DNA from 2 places in the Pseudoalteromonas sp. CH_XMU1449-3 genome. Region 2 is predicted to be linked to the other one. Evidence: riboswitches for the same ligand, from Rfam matches in the RefSeq annotation. Region 2 holds a riboswitch; the other holds the start of a gene.

Region 1 (16,012 bases), on a different contig from region 2:
ATAATCAGTGGCATCACTGTTACTGCCGTCAAAATACTTTAGTCGTTTTAACTTTTGTCTTAAAAGCGGCACTGCTGGGTCTGATTGCCCGGGTTTTAATACCTTGTTTTGTAGTGCGAAGTCAGGTAACTCGCCAGTAGCATCAAGCTCTCGATAAAACACAAGGGCGTCTTTTAAACGCTTATAATGAGGCAAAACAGGTTTTAGATTTTCAAGTCCCTTATCAAGGCTTTTGGATTTTACACGTTTAAGTAATGAGGCCGCTGCAGCATCTGGGCTGACATCAAACTGTTCATAGTTCCATGTGGCTGCTAGTTGTTTAGGGTTAACTTTTCCGCGAATTAAGTGTTTTGCATAGGTCATGACGGCATCTGTCATCAGAACATCAAACTGGGCTTCTACGGCATCCGCTCCGCGTTTATCTATTTCGCTGGCCAGCGCCATTAATGTATCAAAGTGATAGTCGTTAGGAGATAGCCCTTCAAGTTCTGCTTGCGCAATTAAGTTGAGCGCTTGCTTGGCATATTTTACGTTGTCCCATACTCGTTCAAAACTATTTGCTTTATAGGTGGCAACGGTCATTTCAGGGGAGTGGATTTGTTGTCCTTCTATACTGTGAGATTCACCAATCAGAATAGGCTCAAGCTGTTGTTGTAAGTATTGGTTTTCAGCCAGCACAGGCATACAAATGGATAAACAACTTACCAAAGCTGTGTAGCGTAGAATTTTCATAGCTATGTCCTTATAACGTATTTAGTAATTTCTTGAATTGTTTCTTTTTTGCTCTTTTAAGCTTAGCAAAACAATACGATTTATAGGAACATATTTTTAAATAAAAAACGCTTGGCAAATTTATTGCCAAGCGTTCGGTTGGGATCTTGAGAGGGGCTTAATTACTGGTTGTTTGTAATTTTGCTTCTGGCTCTGCTTTTTTACCTCTTAGCTTGCCAATTAAGCGTTTAAAGTCTTCTAACGCGACGTACTGACAAGGGATTAAAATAAGCGTAATGACCGTTGCAAATAACACCCCGAATGCCAGTGATACAGCCATTGGGATAACGATTTTTGCTTGTAAGCTTGTTTCCATAATGATTGGTAATACACCAATAAAGGTCGTTATTGAGGTCAGTAATATTGCTCTAAAACGACGCGCACCGGCTTGCATTACAGCCTCTTTGATTGCTACACCTTCGGCGCGAGCTTTATTGACAAAGTCGACCATCACTAGCGAGTCGTTTACGACCACACCTGCAACCGCGATGATACCGAATACCGATAAGCTGCTCATTGTCATACCTAAAATCATATGACCGAACATCGCACCAATGACACCGAATGGAATAACCGACATGATAATAAATGGCTGTGAGTACGAACGTAGTGGAATAGCGAGTAACGCAAAGATAATCATCATTGATAAAGCAAAGTCACGTACTTGTTCTGCCACACTGTCCATTTCTTCTTGAATACGACCAGCTACATTACTTTCTACACCTGGGTAGCTTTTCAGTAGGCTAGGTAAGTATTCGTCACGAATTTCTTTTGCAATGGCAAATGGTTCAGCTTGATCAGTATTAACCGCAGCCCAAACGTTTACAGTACGTTTAGCATTTTCACGACGAATACGGTTTACACCATCTACAATGTTTACTTTAGCAACTTCAGCAAGCGGTACTTCAACACCAGTTGGTGTAATAATACGTGCATCTGTGATGTCACTTACTGCGTTGCGCGATTCACGAGGGTAGCGGATCATTACTTTGATCTCTTCGCCGTCACGTAAAATACGTTGCGCTTCTAAACCGTAGTAGCTAAAGCTAACTTGTGATGCCACATCTGAAAGGGTTAAACCTAAGCTGTAAGCAAGCGGTTTAAGTTCAAGTTGAACCTCATCAGTTGCTGATTGTAGTGAGTCATTTACATCACCTACGCCTTGCATGCTATTTAGCTTTTCTTTTAACTTAGCGGCAACCTCTTTGAGTTTATTGATATCTTTGCCTTCTAAGCGAAAGCTTACATCACCATCATCACGGCCGCCATTCATGATACTGTCTTCAATATTCAGCGTTTTCACACCTGGCAGTGGTGGCATTTGTTCGCGCCACATTGCACTTAATTGGAAGGTATCAATAGGACGTAAGTCCGGTTCGACCAAAATCGCCATAATGCGTGCACTTGTACGACCGCGTAAACTAACCGATAAGTCGCGGATCATCGCTTGACCATATTGCTCTTCAAGTTGTTTATCGACATCTAAAATCAGCTTTTCAATGGTTTGCGCTGTCTCAAGGGTTGCTTGCTCAGACGAAGATAAGTTCATTTCAACTGAAATACGCGGGAAATCATGTGGAATTTTAGGATTCGCAACAAATTTCACTAAACCACCAGCGAACATACCGCCACTAACAATAAGCACACAGATAAAGCCAACAATCACGGTGTAACGGTAATGAATACAGCGGCCAATAAATGGTGTGTAGTAATTATCAACAAAGTTCTTGAGGCCTTTATCCATACCTAAACGTAAGCGATGTAATGGATTTTTAGGATTCGCAGGTTTATTTTTCATGGCTGCTAAGTGAGCCGGTAAAATTAGTTTTGACTCAATTAGTGAGAAAATTAAACATAGGATAATTACACCACCAATGGCTTTAGAAAACGCAGAGCCAGGCCCTGTTGCCAGTGTTTGTGGTAAAAATGCGGCAATTGTGGTTAACACCCCAAAGGTTGCAGGAATAGCAACGCGTTTTACGCCGCGCACTACGTTATCTAGGCTGTGACCATGCTTTTCAATTTCAGCACTGGCAGACTCACCGACGACGATAGCATCATCAACGACTATCCCGAGCACCAGTATAAATGCGAATAAAGAAGCTAAGTTAACAGTGATGTCTATAAAGCCCAATGGCATCATTAAAAATGCACCTAGGAATGACACAGGTAAGCCCATCATTACCCAAAATGCTAAGCGTAGTGGTAAAAATAGCGCCAGTACTACCATCACTAAAATACCACCCCAAATCATGTTGTCGATCATCATGTTTAGACGACCTTCAAGGTAGTAAGTTAAATCAACAATCGGTGATAGTTTTACGCCTGCTGGTAACTGTGGTGCTTTATCTGCTAGATATTTTTTTAATACCGCAGCAACTTTAGTGATGTCTTGATCTTTCGACGCATTTACTTCAAAAGTTAGTGAGTTTTTACCGTTGTACTTAGAGTATTGTAAGCCTTCTTCAAAGCCGTCATTAATTGTTGCTACATCACCTAAGAAAACTTGTGCACCATCTGGTAAGTGTAATAAAGGCAGATTTTCGAACTCTTTACCACGATACGCTTGATTTTCAACACGCATCGAAATGTAGCCATTTTCAGAGCGAATTTGACCTGCAGACATATTGGCAGAAAAGCTGCGAACGGCTGTGGCAATATCACGGAAAGTTAAACCATACTCACGTAGTTTATCTGGGCTGATTTCAATGCCAATTTCATAGTTTAAGCCACTGTAAAAGTTGACCAAGTTAATTTGTGGTAAAGCTTGTAGCTCATCTTTTATGTCGTTACCAAGTTCTTTGAGCTGGTAGTTACTCATATCGCCATACAGCGCGAGAATCATAACTTCTTGCTCAAACTTTTCACGGCGAACAATTGGGCGTTCCATCTCCGCAGGGAAGGTATTGATTGAATCAACCTGCATCTTGATTTCATCGAGTACTTCTTGCGGGTCGTACTTTTCTTCGATTTCTATCCAAGCTTGTGAAAAACCACGGTTCGAATAGGTAATTAAACGCTTAATGCCTTCGAGACCCTCTAAAGACTCTTCGACCTTAATGGTGATGCCTTCTTCTACCTCTTGTGGCGCAGCCCCTGGGTAGACAGCTTGAATACTGATCCAGTTACTTTCAAATTGTGGGAACATTTGCTTACGCACCGACATTGCAGTCAATAAGCCACCCACTAAAATGAAAATCATAAGTAAGTTTGCAGCAACTGGGTTGCGAGCAAACCAGGCAATAAGCCCTTTTTCTCTGTGCGTGGTCATGGCTTATTCCTCTTTTAACGCTAACTGTGTTGTTGGCACACTCAGTTTTGCGTCATCTAGCTTGACCGCCATGCCTTCAGTTGGGTATTCAAGTGCCGAGGTAATCAGTTGCTCACCATTAGCAAGGCCATTATCGGCGATCACCATGCCATTTTGTTCGCGAACGATGTTAAGTGTTTTAAAGGTAAGCGTTTCGCCATCTTGTAAAACAGCGACTTTTTTGTCTTTAACTAAATGGTGCGGAACAACAATCGCATTATCCAGCGCTCGGCCTTCGATAGTGGCGTTAATGTATGAGCCAAAACGTAATGGCTGCTTTTGCTCATAAGGCGTTGCTACTTGCGCTACCAAGTAATTCATGCGACTACGTTGGTCCACAACTCCTTCGCTACGTACGATAGTTGCTTGCCAGGTTGTTTGTTTACCTGCAAATTCAGCGTTAATTGATACGCTGGCGCCAATTCCTTGGTTATTTAGGTATTGCAGATCTTTATCTGCCACAGGTAAACGAATTTCAGCCAATGACGTTGAGCTCAGGCTACCAAAGCTGTTACCTGGGTTTACTACACTACCTAAACTAATTAGACGCTCGTCTATAATCGCATCGTATGGTGCTTTAATATATGTACGTTCAAGATTACGTTTAGCTCGTTTTACACTCGCTTGCGCTGCACGGTAACTTGCAAGTTTTTCAGCAAGTTGTGGTTTACGTAAATAAAGCTCAGATGGAATAACTTGGTTTGAGTCACCTTTGATGCGGTCCCACTCAGCTTGCGCAACTGACACCTGTGCACGTTCAATCTCGAGTGCAGAGCTTGCTTGTGCCAAACCGGCTTCGGCTTCAATGAGTGCTGCTTCGTAATCATTTGGGTCAATACGTGCTAGAATGTCGCCTTGCTTAACAAATCCACCTTGTACAAATTGATCTGATAACGACACAACCTGACCACTCACTTGCGCAACAAGTTCAGTTTGGTTTTTAGGTTTAACAATACCGTATGATTTTACATCAAGGGTAATAGCGTCAAAACTTAACGGTTTGATTGATACAAGCGGGCGCAGATCTTGTTCTGGTTTTTCGACTGGCGGTTGCTTCATAGAGGCAAATGCGAATGCCATTCCAAGTCCGCCGACTAATACGGCGATAGGGAGAATGATTTGTTTTTTACTAGCCACGGGATAGTCCCTCACGGTTGACGGTAATTAAAAATAAATTTGATAGGTTAAGCATACGCAATAAAGTGTTTACAAGGCGTTTGAAGATGTAACAAACCATTACACATATTACAAAGGCGCTACAAAGGTTCTATAAGAGGTACTCAATGACAGATAAAATGGCATGTAGATTAGGCTGTGGCGCCTGTTGTATTGCACCCAGTATTAGCTCACCGATCCCAGGAATGCCAAACGGCAAAGCAGCGGGGGAGCGCTGTATTCAACTTGATGATAATAACCTATGTAAATTATTTGGTGATGAATCAAGGCCTAAGGTGTGTAGTGACTTTTCTGCCACTATTGATGTGTGTGGCACTACTAATGAACAAGCACTGTATTTAATTACCGAACTTGAGCAGATGACTTAAAAAAGATTAAACCTTTAACACTTTTTAACGGTTGCTGAGGTGTAATTTTTATAAGCAAAGTTTTCTTTATGGCGTTTAATATAATTTTGGTTATGGTTTGATAGATACCTCGAAAGGTAACGTGACACAATAATGCCAGTCAATTGACTGGCATTATTGTTTTTGCTTACCACGTATAGGTAGCGCTAAGAGTGTATTGTTCGCCGCGGCCTGGGGTACCCGGTACTTCTTCGAAAGATTCATCCCAAATGTTGTCAGCTGCAAAGGTAACAAACACATTATCAAGCTGAGCTGGGGTGAATTTTAGCGTTAACTGCGTGAAGAAGGCTTCATCATCAGAGTTACGTAAGCGGTTACTATGTTGCTTACGCCATTCGTTATCGATACGCAGCTCAAGTACATCCATTGGTTGCCATACTGCACCCAGTGTTACACGATGATCAGGGTAGTTAAGCGCATAAAAGCTCGCATCAATATCTGCCGTGCCATAGTCTTCTGACTTTTCTAAATAGGTGTAGCTGGCAATCAACTCAGTGCTTTCAAACGATTTATTCGCTAAAAACTCAACGCCTAAGGTGTCTATATCAACCGGGTTTGCAAAACGAGCTGAGGTTGCATCAAAGCGATATGTCCAATCCGTAAGGTTTTTATCTTTACGGTAGAAAATAGCTGAATCTAAACGCCATGAAGACTGTTCAATCAGTAAACCTAATTCAAGGTTATCGGTGGTTTCGCGCTCAAGGCTGTAGTTACTTCTGAATAATCCGCCCGTTTCACTGCCGCCGATGGCGGTATAACCGGGAACTTGTGTTGCCTCGGCGTATGACGCATACCAAGTATGTTCACTGCCATTTTGATTAGCTACTTTAAGGCTGGCATCGGCAATAAATGAGGTAGCTGAACTATCACGGTTCGTATCATCAAATGCAGCGCCAACACGTAAAGTAAGCTCTTTGTTTGCTGTAAGGGCTGATTTGTACTCAGGCAAGATACTTAGCTTAGTGTAATTACGTGATGTAAAATTGTTTTCAAGAGATGTTGATTCAATTTCATCAGCAATAAATTGCCCAGCATAATTAATTGCATAGCGGTCATTTAAACGGTGACGTCCAGATAATGCTAATGACTTAACCGTGGTTTCGTGAAACGCTTCAAAAATAGCTGGGTTTTCACGAGACAAAACGTAATGGTCGTTATGTTTACGATAATAACCAGTCACTTCAAGGCTATTGCTCTCACCATACATTTGCTTGTGATTGAGCATGAAAAGCTTGGTTTCAAGATCTTCTGTTTCGTTAAAGTTAAATGGCGTATAAAGGTTTGGCCAACCAAAAAACTTCTCTTGGCGTCCGAACATTAAATCAGTTTGTGAGCTAGAGCTTGCAAGTTGAATACGCGCTGAGGCACGTTCAAAGTCGTGGTCGCCATTATCAATTGAGCCATCACTTTTTGAGTGCGAGTATTCACCCTCAAAACCTAATCGCCAATCAGGTTTGCTATCCAGCTTTTGGCTATGAGCAGCATGAATACTTTGTAAATTAAAGCCATTCGTACCTGTGCCAAGTGAAACACTACCGGTACTCGTGATAGGGCGCCAGCCAAATGAAACCGTACCAACCGAGCTATTCATTCCATAAAGGGCATTATCAGCACCTGTAAGTACTGAAGGTCCTGTTAGCATTTGTGGTGCAATTGGAATTTCAGCAAAGTAGTGACCAGATTGAGGGTCAAATAATGTACTGCTGCCGACACGAAAGCCAGTATTTTCAAAGATACCACCGCGAATGGTGACATCAGCTTGTGCTTCAGCCATATTACGCGATTGCAAATCGACACGCGGGTCATATTCTAAATTTGATACCGGCGCATCAAAAGTACCTACAGGTTCTTTATTTGCGGTTGCTGAAACTTCAACGGTGATTTGTTCAATATTGTTGGTGTCTTCTGCTAGTACTGAGCAAGTGACGAATAATGCGGGAAGTGTAAGCTGTACTGCGCGTACCATCTAAAACTCTCTTGATTTTGTTTAATCTGGGGTAGTGGCTAGTTAGGCGCACTGAAAATTGTGGGTATTGTATCTGAATCACTGAGTTATACCACTCCAACCAGATTTCAGCAGGCAATAAAAAACCGCGCTAATTGCGCGGTCTTTTAACTAAAACAGTGTTTAGTTTTGATTAATTGATTGCGGTGGGAAGTTACTTAGAATGTTAGCAACAGTTTCTTTGATAACTTCAGTGCGCTTTTCAGGTGATTGGTTCTTTTGTAAACGACCTTCTTTCGCACCACGCCAAACTAATTGGTTAGAAGCACGGTCTACCACGTCTAGAATTAACGTACCCACTTCGTATTCGCGAGCAGTTGTTTGCGTGTTGTAACCCATACCCCAGTAATTCCAGCGTGCGCCGTAACCCACGTTAAAGGTATCTACATCAATTTTAGTATCAACAGAGGCGTGATAGTTAATTAGTACATCTGCTTGCGCTAAATCAACTAGCTTCATACCGCTTTTTTCAAGTTCAGCATTTACAGCGTCACGAACCCGTTTTTCCATTAAAGGGCTAATTTGGTAGTTCGCTACGTTTTTAGTCAAGCTGGCATTAGGTACCCAAGAGAAGGTTTTATAATTACTAAAATCTGCTGATTTGTCGTAATCCCAATCAGGCGTTTTAGCACAAGCCGCTAAAAATAATACAGCCGTCGCGATTAATAAGTTCTTCATATTGTTTGCTCCTTGGCAAAATTTCCACTACTTGATTGATAACATAACACAAATAATACTCAACTGAATGATTATTTAAAAACTATGGCACATTTACAAAAAAGTACTGTAATAGTTTGTAAACATAGTCATCCTTGACTGAATCAATGATTAATTTTTGTAATTAAACGGTGTGTTCCACTTCTATCCAGTCTTTTTCATCCACCCAGTTTTGAGCACCATCTTTAACAGTACGAATAGGGACGATGTAATCACAGCTAACTTGTGGTTTAACTGAGGCAAAAATCGGCACAAAGCCAAAGCTAAGAGCAGTTTCGATAATTGCTTTTTGGTTTTGTGGGTCGATATCGGCTGCTTCATCGATATAAATCGGAATACGATACAAGTTTTGTTCTTGGTCGCTTAATAAGTAACGAATAAACAGCATGCCACAAAGTAGCTTAATGGTGATACGTGTACCATTAGAGCCGGCTGAATCGATTTTTTCGAAGTGCTCAGTTTCACCAGCACGGTTCACGACTTCAAAACGAATATCGAATAAGTCGGTCAGTGTTAAACCGGCTTTTTCTGAGGCAAGCTTAATCAAATGATCTTTCGCTTCGTTTACCGCAGATTCGCTATAAGGCTCTTGGCTTAATAGATCTAGGGTATCGCCTTGCTCAAACTGATTTGAGGTACTGATAATAGTATCAATGCTATCAACCAGCATCTTGCGCGGAATAACATTAATTTTGAATGCTTGAAGGTTAGAGATACGGTGCTGACTAATGCCTTTATTAAAGCTGTTCATTTCGCGGCGAAGGCGGTCCAAGTCTTCACGTAAGCCCTTAATAGTGGCGGCTACTTCGGTTAACGCAACTCGGCCTTGACGTTCAACCGCATCGCGCTCGTTATCGATGTTATGAAACGCGCTAATAAGCTTTTCGTATTTAGTAAACTCATCGTTTTCGTTATCAAATTTAGTAATACCCGCATTGTAAATATGCATGTAGGTGTTACGTACGTTGATATCAAAGTTACGTAGCTCTTGGCAGTCTTTGTTAAAGTGATGAATGAGGTCACTTAAGTTATCAAAATCAATACTGATTTCAATCATATATGGAGTGACTTTGCCTGAGTAAAAATCAAGCGTGTGATCGATACGTTCAGATTTAACTTGGCGTAAACGGTCGGCTTGGCGGGCAAGCAAATCTTTTTTCGACTTGATAATTGAGCGACGGTCGCTGATTGAGCCACTATTTTTTTGAATGTCTTGCAGATAGTCGTCAACTTGTTCGCGTTCTGCATTTAACTGCTCTTTTAGCAGAGTTTGTGCATCGATAGATTGCTGCATCACTTCAAATTGTTCAAAGCGTTTTAATGCTTCTTCTGAGGCCATTAGCTCATCATATAAAGCATCTTTTTCTTTTTGCTTTTCGGCGACATTAGCAGCGACTTCGCGTTGTTGTTTAAACTCTTTTAGTGAGTTTTCTAGGGCAGCGAGTTGCGCGGTTAATTGCTCTTTATTTTCGCCCGTTTGCATTTGCACTGGGCTTAGCTTTTTAAGTTTAATCGTCGCGCCAGGAAGAGTCAGTACACCGCCTTTCACATTTGCCGATAACTGCTCTAAGAACTCACCAAAGGCATCTTCGTCTGTGATCTCAACATCACCATTGCTGGTGGTGGCAAACGATAAGATATCAGGGTTTAGAATACGCGAAATCTCTTCAACTTCTTTTAAAGATAAATCTTCACGCATACGGGTGAATAAATTGAACTCAAGGTTCTTTAACTGCAGTTTTAAGCTCTTAATTTGCTTTTGTGTTTCGCTAATACGGTAATCAAGCGTGTGCAAGCTTTGCCCTTGGGCACTGCTTAATGAATGCGATAGCGATTCATAATCTTGTTTAAGCTGAGTAAGGCTTACTTTTAAGGTGGCTTTATTAACTAATTCAAACTCAGATTTAAGTGCTCGATAGTCTAAAAACCATTGTTCAATTTGTGTTTGCTTACGTTCAATATCACGGGATTGCTGAATATACAGCTGCTGCTTTTGGTCGAATTCATGCTTTTTGTGTTCGATATCCTCAAGGGCAATATTAAGCTCAGCGAGTTGCTCTTGTTGATAGGTTTCAAAGTCAATCAGTGCTTGGTCAATTTTTGGCGCATAGGCTGCAAGTTTGCCTTTTAAAACCGTTTGGTTTTCAAGCATAGATTCAAGAGCTGCAATTGGCTCTTGCATTGACTCAAGGGCTTTTAATTCACGTTTAGCACGATTCACTTTATCGAATGAACGTCGCCACACTTCATAAAAGTCGACCCGTGAGTTTGACATATGGCGCTCAAATACGCGTAACATAAAGCGCTTAACATCACTGGCACCTAACTTGTGCAAGTTAAGAATACGGCGGAAAATTTCTTTGTAAATCGCGGAGTCTTGCACGTTATTGAGGGGGATCATCTTTAAGTTGATATCGCCATCAAATGGGGTTGCGCCGCCAGTGAGTAGGGCGTTTAGCTCTTGCGCCTTTAATTCAATTGGATTGAAACCTTGCTCTTTTAAGTGATTAAAAAGCTTGGTGAATTTTACAATGGTTTTGCCTTGAGTGTAGTGTTCAAGGTTCAACTTACCTTGGTAGCAAAAAAACTGATGCGCGTAACCAGCAATTTTACCAAGGCCGGCAACACCAATCACCACAGGGCCATTAGGTAGGTCAGCTTCGAGTAAAATATAGGATTGATCTGACGAAAAGTAGAATTTTCGGGTTTCATCTAAATCGTGGCCATCCCATTCTGTTAAACGTAAATCATTAATCAGTGGAAATTGTAGGGCATTAATTACCGAGCTTTTACCAGTATTATTAGGTGCACAGATTGAGCTACTTTTATCCAGCGGGATCACGCATTTTGCATAGCCAGCGGTATTTAAAAGCGCAAGTTTGCTGAGTCCGTATAGGCTTTGGCTTTGCATTAGTCGTCATCTCCTAGGTAGGTTTCTTCGTTTACTTCCATTAATGCATCGATATAACGATAAATAGGTGCTTGCAGCATAAAGCCGTTTTCTACTTCGCGAGCAAGACCCAAACGTACCATACGTAGATAAACGTCTTTACGTAAATCTGAGCCTGAGAAGATTTCTAATTGATCAAACAGGTGCTTGTTGATTTGCACTAAGGTTTGCATCAGTTCAAGGTCGTTTACTTCGTCAAACAAGGCACGCATTGGATCTTTACCAGTATTGGCATAATGCTCAATCAAGATGTAGATAGTCAGTGCGATGGCACGCGAAATTTTACCCATATTTGGGGTGCTTTCGTCGCTGCCAAAATAGTAATAGCCACGGCTATCATGTTGTAGGTCATGGCCAAGGGCGTTAAATAATGCGCGATAAGCATCAATGTGTTGATCAAGCTCTTGCCACATCAGCGTGTCTTGTTCGCTAATGTGGTAGCCTGATGTGAGCTTTTTATTAATAGCTTGCAGATGCGTTAAATCATCTAAATTAATATCTGTCATGGTTATTGCTCTGTTGCTTTATTATCGTCAGCAATCGATGAGTTAAATGGGTAAAGAGAGAAGTGTTGCTGGGCAATTTTTATTTTTACTTTCTCTTGGCTTTGGCTAATCTCAAGGTCGCCATCGCTAATTAATTTTTGATACAAGAACAGCATTTCGTCAGCTTCTAAGTCTGGGTAGCTTTCATCTAAGAAACTAAGCAGCGGCTGAGCTTTTTTGCTGGCTTTTTTAAAGCGTTTTCTAAATTGTGTTTTAACGTCGTTGTAATCAGGAATATGTGGGCTTTGATAGGCGGGCACATCATCATGTTCTGGTAGTTGATATTCATCGTGCTCAAAGTCAACTAAGCCTGCCATATAGGCCACGATATGACGTTGCTGACCAAGTGAAAAACGTTGCGCGTCTGAGACAAAGTTAGGCTGTACTGCACTTAACATGTTATCGACGCCATTTTTACGCACTAAACCAAGCACTTTAGCCGCTTGACGCGTAATTAGGTTGTTGCGTCGTAACTCTTCACGTAGTGGCATCAACATATCGGCGCTTTTACGTAAACTTTCACGACCAACTAAATGCATTTCTAAAATACGGGTACGTAATTGCTCTAGCATGCGTTTGTCTTGGTATGACTTACCAAGGTGGTCAATTTGCTCTATTTGCGCGCTAATTTGCGCTTCGATGGTATTAAAGCAAGCGTGGAAGTCACCACGAATATCCACCATTTCCAGCATAGGCTCGATGTATTCATCGAATGCTTCAATTACTGCTTGATAGCGTTTTTGCAGTGATTGCACCGCGTTGTCTGCTTTTGCTTGCTCAACAATATTTAAAATTGCGTTTTCATTGTGGGCAAACAATTTCATTATTTTGCGTACCCGATCATCCATAATGCGGCTAAAGCGGCGAAGCTCGTCGTAATCTTCAATTTCACCGGCTTTAGCAAGGCGATTGCCAAGGCGAGCTAAGTCATCAACGAGCACGCTAATTTCTTGGGCAAGACCTAAGTGCTCTTCTTGTAGCAAGAAAGTCGCAAAATCGGCGATCGCACGGTTGATTTCTAACTGCGATGATTTTGCCAGTGGAATGATAATATCTTGATTCAATAAACGATTTGTTTCTTTATAAATGCGTTCATTTGACCATGAAGGTTGTTTTTGTTTTATCGCATTTTGTACGTCTTTCAAGCTGAAATCAGCCATCTTAAAACGTTTAAATAGCAGTTCTAACACCCCCCAATGTTCAGTAAGGGTATTTAATAACTTTTTAGCTGGGATCATAAGGCTCCAGTAAATTCAGACTTTGGTGTTAGCGATTAGTATTAAATTATGTAATTGAGAATAGTTTTATGCTTTCTATGCTGCTAGAATCCGCGCCGAAACACTCGACTTACAATTTTTACATTATTATAAAGGTTGTTCAAACACCATGGTAACCCCACTTATCCTAACCCTGATAGCGGTGGCATTTTTGCTTATCGTTATAGAGGATATTATCCATGTAAACAAGGCCAAAACGACGCTTTTTTTTGGCACTTTATGCTGGATTATCTTATTTATCTCTCCAATTCATGGGCAAAGCCCAGAAACCATACAACATCAACTGGATCACAACATATTAGAAATCGCGACTTTGTGGCTGTTCTTAATGGCTGCGATGACCTTTGTAGCCTATTTGAACTCTAAAGGCTTTATCCAGAATATTGTTCATAAAATTATGCCAAATCAAATCAGTGAACGAAAGCTGATGTTTCTGATTGGTGGCTTTGCGTTTTTATTTTCATCAATATCAGACAACATAACCGCGACTTTAATCTCGCTTGCGGTGGTGATGTCACTTAAGTTAGATCCTAAAAAATTAATAAAATATGCAACCTTAATTGTATTTAGTGTTAACTCGGGTGGGGTGTCGTTGATCACGGGTGATGTTACAACCCTGATGATTTTCTTAGACGAAAAAGTCACTATTGCTAATCTACTATTATTAATTGCCCCTGCACTGACAAGTGTTGCTCTGCTCGCGGCGATGTTGTCGGTGGGTATGTCGGGTAATGTTGTGTTTGAAAAGCAAGCAGCCCGTCGTATCGAAAAGACAGATATTACCATTGCGGTTATCTTCTTCTCGACGATTATTGCTACGTTAACTTTGAGTGTGCTTTATAGTGTGCCGCCGTTATTAACCTTTTTATTTGGTTTATCTCTGATGTTTTTGGTTGCGCAATTCTTAATGCGCAAAAAAGACGTTAACAAAAAAATCATCGATTATATTCGTGAAATTGAATACGACACCTTATTGTTCTTCGTTGGTGTTTTATTGCTGGTTGGCGCATTAAAAGAAGTGGGCATGCTTGCTAAATTTACTCACTTATATGAGTTGATGGCACCGGAATATGCCAACTACTTGATGGGGCTATTATCAGCGGCGGTAGATAACGTACCTCTAACTGCAGCACTATTAAAAGCAGACATCGTAATGAGCCCTCAGCAATGGCTATCGTTTACTTACGCAACAGGGGTAGGTGGCTCAATGCTTATAATCGGCTCTGCGGCAGGTATTATTGCCATGAGTAAGGTAAAAGCACTAACCTTTATGAGCTATCTTAAAATGTCGGTTTATTTATTAATTGCTTATACCGTTGGTTATTACGGTTCGCACTTAGCGGGCAGTTTAATTTCATAAAACAACTTGACAGCTAGACGTCTAAACGTTAACTTTCGAAGCCTGCTTTTAACAGCAGGCTTTGTTATTTTAACCAGGTGTTAACTTAACATTCAGAAGAGGTGCGATACTTAGGTAATTAATGTGAGGTGACGAACGCCGATGACCATTAATGAGGGAAGTACTCGCCGAGAAAATTAACCGGGCGTCACGGTTATTTTTCGGTTTATGGGGCTGAATCCTCAAAACTGTCACCAAACTAGGTGGAGAGCTTCTGGCATGGACTACTCTTTATTTTCAAAGCACCCCCTTGCCGAGTTCTTCTTGAATTACTGTGGATAGTTTTCCACAAAAGGAGACGACATGAATACCCAATTAGCCGCCAACACAAAATCAGATTACGTTGTTGCAAAATTTGGTGGCACCAGTGTAGCTAACTTTGATGCTATGAGCCGCTGCGCTGAAATCATTTGTGCTGATAATCAAGTACGTATTGTTGCTGTGAGTGCCAGTGCAGGCGTGACCAATCATTTAGTTGCATTGTGTAAAGCTGATTTGAGTGCGGCTGAACGTGATGAGCATATTACTGGCGTTGTCGCCATTCAAGAAGCAATCTTGGCGGAGCTGTCACTGGATGCTGATTTAGCACATGGCTTTAATGAAACGCTTAAGGCTTTTCAAAAGCTAGCATCAGACGGGGCTAAGTCAGTAGCAGATCAAGATGAACTACTGAGCTTTGGCGAGCGTTTATCATCGTATTTATTTACTCAAGTATTACGCGGGCAAGGTCTTGATGCGGTGCGTTTTGATGTACGTAAAGTGCTAAAAACAGATAGCCAATTTGCTAAAGCTACCCCAAATGTTGCAGCAACCGCTACGGCTGCTAAAGAGCATTTAGTGCCGCTACTTGATGACCATGTTGTGGTAACCCAAGGTTTTATTGGTAGCAATGAGCACAATCAAACGACCACTTTAGGCCGTGGTGGTTCAGATTACAGTGCTGCATTACTCGCTGAAGCAATTAACGCAAAAAGCGTGCATATTTGGACCGATGTTGTGGGTATTTTCAGTACTGATCCGCGTTTATGCGCTAAAGCAAGCCCAATTGCACGCTTAAGCTTTGATGAAGCGGCAGAAATGGCAACGTTTGGTGCGAAAGTACTGCACCCGGCAACAATTTTACCTGCAAGCCGAAGCCATATTAGTGTGTTTGTTGGTTCAAGCCGTGAGCCGCAATTAGGTGGAACATGGATTGAAAAAGAAAAATCTCAGCAACCAGGTATTCGTGCCGTAACACAGCGTAAAAACCAAATTCTGTTAACGGTTAAAAGCCCAGAAATGCTCCTAGCGAGTGGTTTTTTAGCCCGTGTATTCACTATTTTAAGTGAGTTTAATATTTCGGTTGATTTGGTTACTACCTCAGAGATCAGTGTTGCAATCACTTTAGATAACGCACCAAATGCATCACGCCCTGAGCTTGATCAAGCTTGTTTAGATAAGCTTTCTGAGTTTTGT
Region 2 (16,012 bases):
CAAAACAGTGCAGATTATTGGCATGGTCGCCACCAAAGTAACGTTTATAGCAGTGAATTATGTCGGGGTTTTTATCAACCGATGTCAGTTGGCTGTCAGGGTAGGTGTGCTGTAAGTAATTACGAATAGCACCACCGCCTAGCCCTAGTTCTAAAATCTTTTTAGGTTCCTCTAAGTCTTGCCAAAGCTTTGCAAGGTATTGTAAATGCGGGAAAAGTAATCTGGCAGGTCGGCGTTTTTCAATGACCGATTGTAGAGTTTCATTGATCAATAACCAGCGTAATTGGTTAAGTTGCCTAACTTGAATACTGTAATTGCCTTGTTTATGCCAATAGATGAGTTGCCCTAATCGGTGGCAGTCCTCAATAAAACTATGTTTTACTGCGCCACTGGGTTCAAGAAAATGTTCCATATTTCGGGCCTTTAGCTATTTATTTATTAAAATAATACAATTATTTCAGCATAGACCAGCAGGCTTAAAGTGCAATTGTGCATTAGTTTTTACAGCCAAGAATAATAATTTAGGTTGGGTCACCAAAGTATTATTCCAACTTGTTAGAAGATCGCGTATCGTAATTCGCATTGCAAAGGCCACGACAGAAAAACAACAGACAGTGGCTGAATTATCACAGGAGTTTTTATGTTTAAAGTGACCACCCCACAAAGCAGCGAAGATTGGCAAGCGTACTATTCATTACGTTGGCAGGTTTTAAGAGCACCCTGGGGCGAGCCGCGTGGTTCTGAGCAAGATGACTTAGAACAAGACGCAGAGCACCGCTTTATCAAAAATAATGACGGCGAAGTATTAGGCGTAGCGCGCCTGCATTTTAATAATCATCAGCAAGCGCAAGTTCGTTATATGGCGGTTGCTGAAGGTAATCGTAACCAGCATATTGGTAGTCGTTTATTACATGAATTAGAAAAAATCGCATGGACTCAAGATGCTGACGAGCTGGTATTGTTTGCTCGTGAGCGAGCCCTTGATTTCTATAAGCGTCATGGCTACGAATTAAAAGAAAAAGCGCACCTTGCCTATGACGATGTACAGCATTGGAAAATGGTAAAACAAAAACCCTCTGAGCCGGGTTGGTTCCGTCATCCAAACTGGACACAAGTACTGCAAAACACGTGGCGTGAGTCGATCCCAATCAGTGATGCGATGGGCATTAAAGTTGAAAGCTATACCGATTGGCAGTTTACTACCCGCGCTGATTTAGATGCGAACTTAAACCTTCATAACACTATGTTTGCGGGTTCAATTTATAGTTTAGCAACCTTAACAGGGTGGGGCGCAACTTACCTTGCGCTGAAAGAAGCAGGCCTTGAAGGAAATATCGTGTTAGCTGATGCCAACATTAAATACCTTAAACCACTCAATAACGACCCTCGTGGTAGTGTTGAGCTGGCTGGCTGTAAAGGCAAATTAGCTGATTTAGAAGAAAGTGGTAAAGCAAGCTACCACGTGCCAGTAAATGTATACGATGGCGATGTGTTAGTAGCAGAATTTGAAGGTCACTTCATCGTTAAAAAATAACGACTATTTAGAGCGAGCTAACTAAAGCTCGCTCTTCTTACAGTTAAAGTAAGTCAGTTAACAGAATACCCACACCAAAACGTTCAATATCGGCGTTGTAATCAATCAAGCTCTCACCATAACCATTAAAATATTGTGCGTAGCCACGTAATCGGCCCCAAAGAGGAAAAGACCAATCTAATTGGATTGCACCACGGTTATCTGAATTTAAGTTATTACGGGTCATAAAGCTAAATTCATGCTCGTTGTAACGATATGCACCTGAAAACTCAAAGTAACCCATGTATTTGTAGATATCTGGATTATCATCGCCACGGGCTTCTAGCTCATCGTCCTTTTTATCTTCAGGAATGCGATACCAAGGCTTAAAGCTAAAAACAAAGCCATCTTTTTCCCATAGGAAATCGGCATAGATACGGTTCCATGAACGTGAATTAGGCTGGCTGCGGCCATTCGATTGATGTGAGGCACCAATTGCAATTGCCATTTCATCGCCCCAAAGCACATGCTCAGGATCAAGGTAGTTCACCCAGAAGATCTCTGGTTCGTAATTTGTTTCACGAAACGGTGATGAAATATCTTTGTTGTAAAACTGCCAAAACGATTGCATGGTAAACGCAAAGAATACGCCCTGATCTTTATCTGAAAAGCCTTCGAAGATAGGCACTTTAATTGAAAGTTGATATTTCACTTCAAGATTATCAAGTGGCTCGCCATCAGTTTGCTCAGCAAGATCTTTTAAACCATCAAAAGGACGTTCATTCGGGTTAGATACGTATGAAAGCGGTAATATGTAGTTACGCTTATGCGGGGTGATCACATTACGGTTTTTCTTGCTTACTTCTTCACGGGCTTTACGTTTGTCTAAAGCGGTGAGCTTTTTACTCTCGTCTAAGTCTGAGCATTTTTTACGAAGTTCTTCGAGTGTTTGTTTACCGTCACCGCCAATCGCTTCGTTCAAAATACACTGCTTTACGAGTTCTAGCGCGTCATCTTGTTCGTTAGTTTGTGGTTGTTCAGTTTGAGCAAATACAGGTACAGAAAATAAGCCAGCTGCTGCCAGCCAAATGCGCCATCCCATTGCAGTTCCCTTTCAGTAGACTTGTAAGTAGGTATAATTATAACGATTTTTACATAAGTAACCGTGAACTTGTACTGAATTGTTAAAATTTTAGGTAAATAGAGAGCCCCAAGCTAAGCTTGGAGCCCTGCTGTAACGGCCTAAGGGCATAAGCCGTTGACTCTCACGCAATGAGAAGGGATGAGCTTATAGCTCAAATACGGTGGTAAAAAACTTATAAAGTTCGGTACCTTGATTCACGCTTGCTGAAGCAAAATGCAAAATAGCAATGGCGTCTTTATCAAAACTTAATGTTTGTAGCGGCTGCTCAGAAAGGTAGCGCTCCATTCTTAAAATGCGGGCGATAGGCTCACCAGCTTTAATATGGCCACCCAGTGGGGCAAGATACTCGACCATGCCACCCATAGGTGCGTAATAAGCTACATAATCTTCAAGCATGCAGGCATAACGTGTCATCGCTTTTGGATGATACGCAGCATCAACTAATACCTCTTTTTGATTGAGGTAACTTAAAATGCTATTTGCATCTTCAAGTGCCGCACTTAAATCGATTTTTTCTTGGCTACCAAGTTCAACAGTGAATGCTTCGACTTGAACAGCAAATTCACGGCCTTGTTTGGCAAGCTCTTCAGATAGTGACCACCATGGGCAGAAACTCGCTTCATCCATCGCGCCATCAAAATCACTTGGGATCAATAACACATGCTCGATGTTGAAGTAACTTGCGCTGTCTTTGGCGTATTCAGGGCAATATAAGTGCTTACTTGAGATAGGCCCTGTGTGAAGGTCTAAAACGATATCAGCCTGATGCGCAAGCTTTTGTAAGTTAAGGGCAATACGCTTACCCGTTGTTAGGCTGTAATCAGGACCCGTTAATTGACAGTCGATGTCAGCAACGAGTGCCTGTTTAAACGCCGCTTTAAGGGTCGTATCATCACTGTCTTTATGCTGTTCAGCAATCTGTGACGGTAACGCTTTATTAAAGCGGTACATGCGGTTCCAGTTGGTGCCAGTAATTGGATCGAAGCGACCTAAAGTAAACTCACCTGATTTTTGGTTGCAACCAATAGGGTTAGCATAAGGAACTAGGGTAATATCGCCACGCAGATTGAGTGATTTTAGCTGCTCAAGCAATTGATAAATTACTGCATTACCTTGTACTTCAGCACCATGCATATTGGCTTGTATATACACGTTTGGTCCCGTGCCATCGCCTTTTAAGCGATACACAGGAATTGTCAGTGGTAGGCCGTTGGCAATCTCGCCAACCACAATATTCTCTTGGCTGATTAACTCTTTACTCATGGCGATTACCTTAAATAATAGCTGGCATCTTCAGCGCTACGGATACACTCAATATTGCCTTGTTCAAGGATGTATTCAGCCGCTAATTCGTGGCATAAAAAGTACGGCATGCTTTCGGTAAAGCCGTATGCACCACATTGGCTGAATACCAACCAGTCTTGATCATTTAAATCGCTCGCTAATTGGTGCTCACCTAAGCAATCAAGGGCGGTGCAAAGCGGGCCGTATAAAGTCATTGCCGCAGGCTCAGCCGTTGACTCGCGTAGTAATGCCGCAGGAAAATCTTGGTTTGTTACAGCAGGGCGAAGTAAATGGTTAATACCGCCTGATAAAATCACTTGTTGTTGATTGTAATTCTCTTTGCGCTCAACAACCGGCGTTGCGTAATGGCCGCATTCGCCCACCGCATAGCGGCCAAGTTCCATCCAAAGCTCTTTGACACCTGCATCTGCTTTAATAGCCGCCAGAGTCTCGATAAGTGCAGACCAATCGAGTCGGTTAGCATCTTGCGTATAAGGAATACCTAAGCCACCCCCTAAATCGAGAATATTAAGGTTAATATTTATTGAGCTTGCTAGCTGTTGTAATGGCGCAATCATCGCACGCCATAGCTCGGCGAGCTTGTCAGTACTTAGCATATTGCCCCATTGGAAAATATGCAGGCCATCAAAGTTAAGAGCTGGGTAATCACTTACAGTCAGTGCTTGCCACTCATCACAGCCCAAACCAAAAGGAGTAAGGCTATCACCACCAAGAGGGTTCTTTTCGCCGTCTGGCCAACGAAGTTGTACGCGCAATAGAACTTGCAGCTGGCAATTTGCTTTTGTTGCTTGTTCGTTTAACCAGCGAACTTGGTTAATGCTCTCGGCCACGAAGGTACGTACGCCGCGAGCAATAAAATGTGAAATTTGTTTAGGGCTCTTTGCAGGCCCTGTGTTGAGCACGCGCTCGCTATCGATGCCTTGAGCAAGCACTTGCTCAAGTTCACCTTTACTTGCAACATCAAAGTTAAACCCTGCGCTGTCTAAACATTGAATAATGCGAGACAGCGGGTTGGCCTTTACGGCATACCAAAGCTTCACATCGGTTTGCGCAGTCAGTTGATTTAAATGTGCAGTTAATTTATCTAAATCATAGATAAAAAATGGCGTATCAAGATGTGTTGAAACTTGTTCAACAGCTTGCTTGATGGGCGTGCTCAAAAAGCTCATTAACGTAAAACCTCTTCTAACAGTAATGATGCATCGCTTTGTTCATCACGGTATTTCACGATCAATGCACAAGACATGCTTAGGCCTTGCTCGCGAGCCCATGCATTTGAAGCTGGGCGAGAGCCTGGGATCACAATCGCGTTTTCTGGGATGGCTTCACCTTTGTCTAGCTGGCGTTCGTTAACGCAATCGTAAACAGGAATAGTTGCCGATAAACGAACACCTGGCGCAAGTACAGCACCTTTTTTCACAACCACACCTTCAACAATAACGCAGCCTGCGCCGATGAATGCGTCATCTTCAATAACCACAGGGCTAGCACCAATTGGCTCAAGTACACCACCTAATTGTACTGCAGCACTTAGGTGAACATTTTTACCCACTTGTGCGCATGAACCCACTAATGCGTGGCTGTCGACCATAGTGCCTTCGTCGATGAACGCGCCAATATTCACATATGCTGGTGGCATGATAATGGTGCCTTTGGCAACGTGTGCGCCACGGCGAACACTGCTACCACCTGGTACCATACGCACGCCAGCATCGGCTGCAAAGCCTTGTGGTGCTAAGTTGTGCTTATCAACAAAACCACCTGGGAACTCAGTATTAGTGCCGTTTTTAAAGGCTTCTAAAATGCCTTGTTTAACTTCAACATTGGCGTGCCAGTTGCCGTTCTCGTCTTGTGTTGCTGCGCGAACTGCGCCTGATTCTAAGTTGTTTAATAATTCTAACCAGCTCATGATAAAACCTGTTTTTAGTTCCAAGATAAAATAGTGTTGTTTGCGTGGGTGATGCTGTCTGTTTGCTCAAGCTCTAAATGCGTAAGCGGCGGACGTAAATGCGGGGTATTTATTTTACCTTGCAGGTGCATCAGTACTTTTACGGGGATTGGGTTTGCCACAGCGAATAAACTTTGGATTGCTTGCGACCAATCGGTGAATAGATTTGGGTATTGACCACTTAAACTGCGTTTAACAAACTCATGGGTTTGACTCGGCCAAGCATTCGCGGCAACCGAAACTAAACCTTTTGCACCCGCTTGAGCAAAATATGGCATAAGTGCATCATCGCCACTGAAAATAGCCAGTGTTGGTGATGCCGTTCTAAAGCCTTCAAATTTGCTAATGTCGCCACTGGCTTCTTTTAAGGCCCAAAGATTTTTGTGCTCAGCAAGGTTTGTGATCACCTGCGGTGAAATCTCAACTGCACTGCGTCCTGGTACGTTATACAACATACAAGGGTGGTTACTTGCGTCTAGTAGGCTTTTAAACCAATGTGTTTGGCCAACAACCCCAGGTTTTGCATACAGAGGTGAACCTAACAGGTAGCCATGAATAGGTAGTTGGTTGCAGTATTCAACCCAAGCAATTTGTTGCTTAAGGTTCATGCCGCCCACAGCAACCATGAGTGGGACACTTGGTGCTAATTGACAAACATGTTCAACAATGGCTTGTTGCTCTTTGAGTGAAAGCGCCAGTCCTTCACCGGTACTGCCAAGCAATAAAATGCCGTTATTTGCATCTTGCTGCTCCGTAACCAGTTGTTCAAGGGCCGTGTAATCGACCTCGCCAGATTCAGAAAATGGCGTGACAAGCGCTGTCCACAATGGATAGTCGTTTAAATCAAAATTGTTGATCATCTCTCACGAACTTATAAGGTATTCGAAGAGTTTATGCGGGAACATTTGAATGGAGCCGCATGTCGTCGTTCGAACAAGGTATAATTCGAAGAGCGAATGGGCTTAAAATAATAAAGACGCGAAGGCCTTATTATACTAAGACCAGAAGCTCTCCACCAAACTAATCAATAGCGCTTTGCTATTGTTGGTGACAGTCGCTGGGATTCAGCCCAGTCGCCCGAAATAAGCACCTCACAAACGGTGTTACTTCTCGGCGTTAATTCCCCTCACGTATGATCAACAGAGTCTGTGCTCTTCCCATACGCTACCTGAATAACGCACCTCTTCCAGCCCTTTATGCTCGCTTTAAAGGTTAAAGCCAACATAGTTAAATAGGGTATTGGCGGCGATTAAAGCATTTTAGCCATCTAGGTGTCAAGGCGAAGGATTTGTTTTTTAGTGACCGATTTTGCAACATGGTTACGTATAAGCGTGTTTTTACGTACACTTAGCGTTAACCAAATAAATTGGAAAAATGATGGAAAAATTTAACGATATTTATCAGCGAGCCGTATCTCGAAAAGGCAGCGAAGAAATGCTGCATGCATTGTTATCAAACCCGCTCGATGATACTGATATTGCCAAAATGCATGACGATTTATGGTTAGAAGAGTTTACGCGTAAAGTCTTTCAAAGCGGTTTTTATTGGTCTGTTATCAATAATAAATGGGCTGGTTTTCGTGATGTGTTTTGGGATTTCAGCGTAGAAAAGTTGTTGATGATGCCGCCAGATATGCTTGAGCAAAAAGCCAGTGATGAGCGAATTGTTCGTAATTTTAAAAAAGTACAAACGATCCCAGAAAATGCGTACATGATCCACGAAGTTGCCGAGAAACATGGTAGTTTTAGCCAATTTATTGCAGATTGGCCAACTGACAATATTATTGGTTTGTGGGCCTATCTTAAAAAGCATGGTGCGCGTTTAGGGGGAAATACTGGCCCATACGCTTTGCGAGCGCTTGGTAAAGATACCTTTTTGCTCTCTCGCGATGTAGAAGCTTATTTGCGTGCCCATGAGTTGATTGATGGCGGCTTACAAACTAAAAAATCGTTACAAGCAGCACAAAATTTTTTCAATGAATTACAACAGCAAAGCGGTTACAGCCTGCAGGCACTAAGCCAACTAGTGGCCTATGGTGTAGGCGATAATCGTGTAGGTGTAGCAACACGTTAAGGACAGTTATGAAACTGCAAACCCGATACACAGATATTAGTGAACTGCTTGCTATTAAAGATATGCCGAGTGCCGTTGCTAAGCCGCAATTACTGCTATTTAATGACAAACTCGCTGATAATTTTGAAATTAAACACGACAGCGAATTTTTAGCTAAATTACTATCTGGTTCAACAATAGATAAAGATGTTGCACCGGTTGCACTTGGTTACTCAGGTCATCAATTTGGTCATTTTTCACCGCGTCTTGGTGATGGTAGAGCGCATTTGCTTGGTGCTATTGCAGATCACAATGGCACGCAGTGGGACTTACAGTTAAAAGGTGCAGGAGCAACGGTATTCTCACGTGGTGGTGATGGTCGCTGTGCCATTGGTCCAGCTGTACGAGAGTACATTATGAGTGAGGCACTTCATGCGTTAGGTATCGCTACTACGCGTTGTTTAGCTGTGGTTACAACTGGCGAAACGGTATATCGCCAGCCACCTCGCCCGGGTGCAGTTGTCACTCGCTTAGCTAAGAGTCATATCCGTGTTGGCTCATTTCAATACTTAGCTACACAAGGTGATATAGAAGGGCTAGAAAAGCTAGTCGATTACGCAGTTGATTGTCACTTTCCTGACATCAGCAGTAATGGTGAGCAGCGTTATATTGAATTTTTAACCGCCGTGTTAGATAAGCAAATAGAGCTGGTTATCAGCTGGATGCGAATTGGCTTTATACATGGCGTTATGAATACAGATAATACTTTGATTAGTGGTGAAACCATTGACTATGGCCCCTGCGCGATGATGAATCAGTTTGACTTAGACACGGTGTTTAGTTCGATTGACCATCAAGGGCGCTACGCATTTGGTAATCAGCCGAATATTGCCAATTGGAATATTGCGCGTTTAGCTGAAAGCTTAATTCCTTTATTTACTGATCAAGATGCTGCCGTTGAGCAACTCTCACCGGTTGTGAATGGTTTTGCTGCTAAATTTAATGATGCATTTAATACTATGTGGCAGCAGAAATTAGGATTAGCAGGTCAGCAAGAAGGCGATCACGCTTTAGTTTCAGAGTTACTGGGGTTAATGAAGCAACACCAACTTGATTACACCAACACTTTCAATGCACTTACTGAATCTTTAGTGACAGACTTTGTTATAGATTCTAATTTAAAAGGATGGGTTTCAAAATGGAGGCTCAGAACATCAGCTGAAAGTTACAACACAATGCGAGCCGTTAATCCTGCAGTCATTCCGCGTAATCATAATATTGAAATGATCTTGGCTGAGTATGAAAAGGCAGGATCTAGTTCATCAATCAATGAGTTTTTAAAAGTCATTCAAAAACCATATGAGTATGAGGAAGAATTTGCCGCATGGTATCAACCTCCGAAGGAAGGGGATTGTAATTACCAAACTTTTTGTGGTACTTAAGGGTTAATCTTTATGGTTGATAACAATTGTAAATGCTCATTTTTTTAAATCTGAGTGTTCGTTGATTGAGCAAGTTAGCTGCCAGTGTTATGATTTATATCAATAAAATAGCACTAAAGTTTTGCTTTTTAACGAAAATTTACAAATAAAGTTGCTTTCAACTTGTTGATTTAAAAATAACCAATATAATAATGTAATTGGGAATGGACTTTTATCGGTTTTGAAGTCAGTAGATTAGGCTGAATCGACTTTCACCTAATCATAACAAAGCGATCTAAAGGCATTGTTACGCAAAGTTATTTAGATAACCTATTATTTGGGTAATTGACTGAAATTACTCGGCAAGATTTTTGTTCTGTACCGAGTTCGTTAAGTTTTGATTAACTATTAGTCGACTACTCTGTTTAAACTGATTGAGCTGGTTTGACTTAGCTACAATTTTAATTGTGAAAATGGGAAGGAAACAATGAAATTAAAATCACTTACTATTGCTTTAGCACTTGCTGCAACTAGTGCTTCAAGCTTCGCTGCCGAAAAGCAAGGTTTCTACATCGGCGCATTTGGCGACTACTATGATAATTCTTGGGAAAATGTCCGCGACTACACTCCAGGTGGCCTTGATGTTGATGACTCTACAGGTTGGGGTTTAGAGCTAGGTTACCGTTTTAGTGATTACTGGAGTGCTCGTTTAGAATATGCTGACATGGACTTCGATTGGAAAGCTGATCTAAATGACGGTACTTCTGTTAGCGGTACTGAAAGTGGCAAACGTTACGGTATTGACGCTTTATATCACTTAGGTGGTGGTCCATTCTACGGTATTTTCGGTCTTAAAAATCTTGATGCGGTTGACGAAGATCTAATGTTCGCAAACGTAGGTGCTGGTTACCAACACTACTTCACAGATAACTTCGCGTTTAACGCTGAAACATCTTTATACCAAGGTCTTGACCGTGGTTACACAGATGTTGGCGCTAAATTAGGCCTAAGCTATATCTTCGGTGCGCAAAGCTCAGCTTCTGAGCCAGTTGAACCTGCTCCAACAGTTGTTCCTGTTGCGGTTGAGCCAGTTGATAGCGATGGCGATAACATTCCTGATGCTGATGACCAATGTGCAAACACGCCAATGACTGACGCTGTTGATGGTACTGGCTGTACATTATATGAAGATCGTGAAGTAACTAAGAGCTTACTAATCACGTTCCCTAACAACACGTCTAAAGTATCTCAACAATACTTAGATGATATTGACCGCGCTGCTAAGTTCTTAAAAGAGCACCCAGGTACTGACGTAGTACTTGAAGGTCACACTTCATCAGTAGGTAAAGCTGACTACAACAAGTGGTTATCTAAGAAACGTGCTGATGCTGTTGCTAAGAAACTAATCGAAGACGGTATTGACCCAATGCGTCTTACTACTGTTGGTTTAGGTGAAGAGCGCCTTAAAAACCCAGCAAATACGCCAGAAGCTCATGCTGAAAACCGTCGTGTTGAAGCGAAAGTAACTGTAATTGAGCGTGTAAAAGTAGAGCGTTAATCTAACCCTTTACGCAAATTTGAAAACCCAGCCTAGTGCTGGGTTTTTTCATTTCTAACACCTCTAAAGTAAGTAGATAGGAATGATTCTTAATAAATATTCATTTGAATAGCGTTTTTTTCTAGTACTATTCATGCTATTTATAGTGAATATTAAACTCCTTACTTACAGCATGGATTTTCATCTATACTTAAAAGCTTTATAATTAACCGTCAGAATACTATAAGTACTGGGTCTTAATTGGTATTTAGCTTAATACTACCGAGTACTTTCACGTCACCAAGAGGGCAATATTGTGCTACAAGAATATCGTAAACACGTAGAAGAACGTGCCGCGTTAGGTATCGTACCAGCGCCATTAGATGCTCAGCAAACGGCTGATCTTATTGAATTAATCAAAAACCCACCGGCAGGCGAAGAAGAGTTTATCGTTGATCTTCTAGTTAACCGCGTACCACCGGGTGTTGATGATGCTGCTTACATCAAAGCTGGTTTCTTAGCTGCAGTTGCAAAAGGTGAAGCGAGCTCTCCACTTGTATCAAAAGAAAAAGCAGCTGAGCTACTTGGTACTATGCTAGGTGGTTACAACATCGCACCTATGATTGATCTTCTAGATGACGAAGCGTTAGCGCCGATCGTTGTTAAAGGTTTATCAAACACATTATTAATGTTCGATGCTTTCTATGATGTAGAAGAAAAAGCGAAAGCAGGTAACGAATTTGCTAAGCAAGTAATCGAATCGTGGGCAAATGCAGAATGGTTTGTAAACAAGCCTGCAGTTGCTGAAAAAATCTCAGTTACCGTATTCAAAGTAACTGGCGAAACAAATACAGATGACCTTTCTCCTGCACCAGATGCATGGTCTCGCCCTGATATTCCACTGCACGCTTTAGCAATGCTGAAGAACGAACGTGATGGTATCAATCCTGAAAAACCAGGTGAAGTTGGTCCAATCTCACAACTAGAAGAGCTTAAAACGAAAGGTTTACCTCTTGCATACGTTGGTGATGTAGTTGGTACGGGTTCTTCTCGTAAATCTGCAACTAACTCAGTACTTTGGTTCATGGGTGATGATATTCCTCACGTACCAAACAAACGCGTTGGTGGTGTATGTTTAGGCGGTAAAATCGCTCCTATCTTCTTCAACACAATGGAAGACTCTGGTGCATTACCAATCGAACTTCCTGTTGATGAGCTAAACATGGGTGACCAAATCGATATCTTCCCATACGAAGGTGTTGTTAAGCGTCACGGTACTGATGAAGTAATCTCTACTTTCTCTCTTAAATCAGACGTAATTCTTGATGAAGTGCGTGCTGGTGGTCGTATTCCACTAATCATCGGTCGTGGTTTAACTGATAAAGCGCGTGCATCACTAGGTATGGAAGCTGAAGATATCTTCCGCAAGCCTGCTCTTGTAACAGATTCTGGTAAAGGCTTCACATTAGCTCAGAAGATGGTTGGTAAAGCATGTAACATGCCTGGCGTACGTCCTGGCCAATACTGTGAGCCGAAAATGACAACTGTTGGTTCTCAAGATACAACAGGTCCTATGACGCGTGACGAACTTAAAGATCTAGCATGTTTAGGCTTCTCTGCAGATTTAACAATGCAGTCTTTCTGTCATACATCAGCTTATCCTAAGCCAATCGACGTAAACACTCACCACACACTTCCTGATTTCATCATGAACCGTGGCGGTGTATCACTTCGTCCAGGTGACGGTGTAATCCACTCATGGTTAAACCGTATGTTATTACCAGATACAGTAGGTACTGGTGGTGACTCGCATACTCGTTTCCCTCTAGGTATTTCATTCCCAGCGGGTTCAGGTGCGGTAGCATTCGCAGCAGCAACTGGTGTAATGCCTCTTGATATGCCTGAGTCAATCTTAGTACGTTTCAAAGGTGAAATGCAGCCAGGTATCACATTACGTGATCTAGTACATGCTATCCCTTACTACGGTATTAAAGAAGGTCTTCTTACTGTTGAGAAGAAAGGTAAGATCAACGAATTCTCTGGTCGTGTACTAGAAATCGAAGGTGTTGAGCACCTAACAGTTGAGCAAGCTTTCGAGCTTTCTGATGCGTCAGCTGAGCGTTCAGCGGCAGGTTGTACAGTTAAACTTTCTAAAGAGTCTATCGCTGAATACCTAGAGTCAAACATCGTAATGCTTAAATGGATGATCTCTGAAGGTTACGGTGATGTTCGTACTATTGAGCGTCGTATCAATGCAATGCAAGAGTGGTTAGCTAACCCTGAACTTATGGAAGCTGATGCTGATGCAGAGTACAAACACGTACTTGAAATCGACCTAGCTGATATCAAAGAGCCAATCCTTTGTGCTCCAAATGACCCAGATGATGCACGTCTTCTTTCTGACGTAACAGGCGAGAAAATCGATGAAGTATTCATCGGTTCTTGTATGACTAACATCGGTCACTTCCGTGCTGCAGGTAAACTACTAGATGGTTTCAGTGGTCGTATCCCAACTCAACTTTGGGTTGCACCACCAACGAAGATGGATAAAGACCAGCTTACTGATGAAGGTTACTACGGTATCTTTGGTCGCGTAGGTGCACGTATCGAAACTCCAGGGTGTTCACTATGTATGGGTAACCAAGCACGTGTTGCTGATAAAGCAACTGTTGTTTCTACCTCTACGCGTAACTTCCCTAACCGTCTAGGTACTGGCGCTAACGTATTCTTAGCATCAGCAGAGCTTGCAGCAGTAGCGGCAATCTTAGGTAAATTACCTACACCTGCTGAGTACCAAGAGTATGCAGATAAGATCAATGCAACTGCAGCTGATACTTATCGTTACCTGAACTTCCACCGTATGCCTCAATACACTAAAAAGGCAGACCAAGTGATCGTTCAGCAAGCTGTATAATTAGTAATAATTAAATTTACTAGTATAAAAGCCCGCACCTAGCGGGCTTTTTTATTAAGTTTTTGTTCAGTTTGGTTTGTAAAATTAATACATTTGTCTACACTGATTATTGTTAAAAGTTAACAGTTGTAACTTTGTGTTTAATGTTGTAACCAAGGAAGGCGGGCATCATTTCTTGGCTGCATAGATTTTGCAAATCAAGGAATTGAACAATGAAAGCACTTCTTCTTTTACTCCCCCTCAGTGGTTCGGCTCTTGCTGTTAACCCCTCTTTTAGTGAAGTCCGACTCGGTTTTGAAACGATTAGCTATAGTGAGACTCTCAATGATGTAGCAGGGTTTGGCAAGTTGAGCCAGTCAATTGATGTGACCAATCCCGCAATACGACAGATATCATACACAGGGATTGATGATGATTGGGGATTCTATATTGAAAGTGCTGCAACAATTTCTACTGAAATTGAAACTGAAACTTGGCATTTGGCAGAGTTTGGCGATATTCAAGAAAATGCATTTAAAACAAAAGCGAATGAGATCGGTTTTAAAGGTGCTTATAATTTTTCAAAAGCCATACAGTTTACTTTAGGCACTAAGTTTTTTACTTCTAGTTTTACACGCTCAAATTTTGCTTTTGTGCAACCAGGTGCGGCTGCATTTGATGAGGCACTGATTGCTATCTCAGATGATCCAGATAACCCCGCTCGTTTTACCTTACCGGGTATGAATAACGCGAACAATGTGGGCGACCAACAAGATTATAACTCCCAGCTACGCCCCGTGGTCTCTGTGTCAGAAGATCAAATGGGTATCTTGCTTACTTTAGGTGCCCGTTACGATAGTCGTTTAAAAGACAGTTTTAATAAGTACAGCTGGTATGCAGAAGCTGAATTGAGTACACCCATGTACTCTGAAATTCAAAATACTCAATTTGAAACAACTACATTAACCGACAGTTTTAATGGCTGGGGTGTGTTAGGACGAGTCGGGCTACGTTATCAAATAATGTCACATATTGCGTTAATGGGCGGTATTGATGCGCAATACAAATCTCGCGATATAGTGACTAAGAATCTTGAAAATGGTCAACGTCTGCGCGTACCTGAAGTCGAATATAGTAATGTGTCTTTTGCAGTTGGTTTGCAGTGGAGCTATTAATGAACAAGTTCGCCATAATTAGCTCATTACTTTTATTCTCTTTATCAGGGTGTAAAACCATTGATTCTGTTCAGCAAGATTTAGGTTCTCTTGCGAGTAGTATTACAGGAGAAGAACAGGCGACCCCCGAACAAATACAGGCAGCCTATGAAAAAGCCCAAAGTGTTTTCCAAGAAGCACTTACAGCTTATAACCAAATAGATACGGAGAACTTAGCGCAATTTGATGAGGAGCGTGTAGCTAAGGCTCGTAAAGTATGGGCGGTGCTTGAGCCTGAGTTTAATGAACTGCGTTTAGCTCCTGAACATGCTTTAAAAAGTGCGTCACTGTTCTCATCTGACACGGTTGCAGATGAAGTCATGTCTCAAAGTCAGGAGGTCATTTCCTTGGTTACTGAAGCGCAGCTTGCCAAGCAAAGGATCACATCGGTTTTACAGCCAATTAGAGATGAGTTTGCCATTTTAGATCAATTGGATGCTGAAACATCTTATGAAAAGCGTTATCGAGAGCTCGATAAGCAACATCAACAATTAAAGGAAATGCTCATTGACGGGCAAGAGCAGCAAGTTGCTGAGTATGTACCTAAGCTATTAGAGCAACTCATTGATTTAGAAAAAGACGCCGTTGTACAGTTTTATTTCTCTCAGTATATCGAAAAAATTTATGGGCTAGCTAACTCAAAAAAAGTCGATATATTTCCGACAGTTTATCAGGACGTTCGAAAACAATTAGAGCAAGGTGAAACATTTAGTAAAGCTAACTATCGTGAGTACGAGCAAATTAAACAACACGCTGCTTTATTGTCATTACAAATCGATCGTATTAATAGTCTCTATGCTGAGTACTTAGCCCAAAAATCGGCTATTGATAAAGACACTGTTGAAGCGCACATGCTGAGTCTAGAAAGTGAAATTTATGCATTGACCATGGCTGCTGGTTTGGGTGATCTGAGAGGCCTCTCTTTTCAGGAACAGCTTCAACAAGTAAGAAAAGCAATTAATTGAGTAAACCAAGAGCCACAGTT

The links. Region 2 has a riboswitch for lysine ahead of dapA (4-hydroxy-tetrahydrodipicolinate synthase). Riboswitches for the same ligand answer to the same signal wherever they lie in the genome.
Region 1: it holds a riboswitch for lysine, as region 2 does, so the genes downstream of both, lysC (lysine-sensitive aspartokinase 3) here and dapA (4-hydroxy-tetrahydrodipicolinate synthase) in region 2, are expected to answer to the same signal.

Annotation. Positions count from the first base shown of each region.
Region 1 covers NZ_JAYMDY010000008.1:16,733-32,744, forward strand. Annotated here, with positions in the region: gene WA256_RS11385 (L,D-transpeptidase family protein) at 1-732, opposite strand, end outside; gene WA256_RS11390 (efflux RND transporter permease subunit) at 890-4,042, opposite strand; gene WA256_RS11395 (efflux RND transporter periplasmic adaptor subunit) at 4,046-5,218, opposite strand; gene WA256_RS11400 (YkgJ family cysteine cluster protein) at 5,377-5,625, shown strand; gene WA256_RS11405 (TonB-dependent receptor plug domain-containing protein) at 5,792-7,630, opposite strand; gene WA256_RS11410 (DUF4136 domain-containing protein) at 7,793-8,347, opposite strand; gene WA256_RS11415 (ATPase) at 8,511-11,297, opposite strand; gene WA256_RS11420 (condensin complex protein MksE) at 11,297-11,842, opposite strand; gene WA256_RS11425 (hypothetical protein) at 11,845-13,119, opposite strand; gene nhaD (sodium:proton antiporter NhaD) at 13,268-14,518, shown strand; lysine riboswitch at 14,607-14,779, shown strand; gene lysC (lysine-sensitive aspartokinase 3) at 14,861-16,012, shown strand, end outside.
Region 2 covers NZ_JAYMDY010000012.1:99,379-115,390, reverse strand. Annotated here, with positions in the region: gene WA256_RS15290 (spermidine synthase) at 1-412, opposite strand, end outside; gene WA256_RS15285 (bifunctional GNAT family N-acetyltransferase/hotdog fold thioesterase) at 641-1,534, shown strand; gene WA256_RS15280 (phospholipase A) at 1,578-2,615, opposite strand; gene WA256_RS15275 (succinylglutamate desuccinylase/aspartoacylase family protein) at 2,802-3,920, opposite strand; gene WA256_RS15270 (PLP-dependent decarboxylase) at 3,926-5,131, opposite strand; gene WA256_RS15265 (2,3,4,5-tetrahydropyridine-2,6-dicarboxylate N-succinyltransferase) at 5,131-5,871, opposite strand; gene dapA (4-hydroxy-tetrahydrodipicolinate synthase) at 5,886-6,770, opposite strand; lysine riboswitch at 6,908-7,104, opposite strand; gene WA256_RS15255 (DNA-3-methyladenine glycosylase I) at 7,288-7,983, shown strand; gene WA256_RS15250 (protein adenylyltransferase SelO) at 7,992-9,404, shown strand; gene WA256_RS15245 (OmpA family protein) at 9,871-10,941, shown strand; gene acnB (bifunctional aconitate hydratase 2/2-methylisocitrate dehydratase) at 11,237-13,834, shown strand; gene WA256_RS15235 (hypothetical protein) at 14,047-14,988, shown strand; gene WA256_RS15230 (hypothetical protein) at 14,988-15,992, shown strand.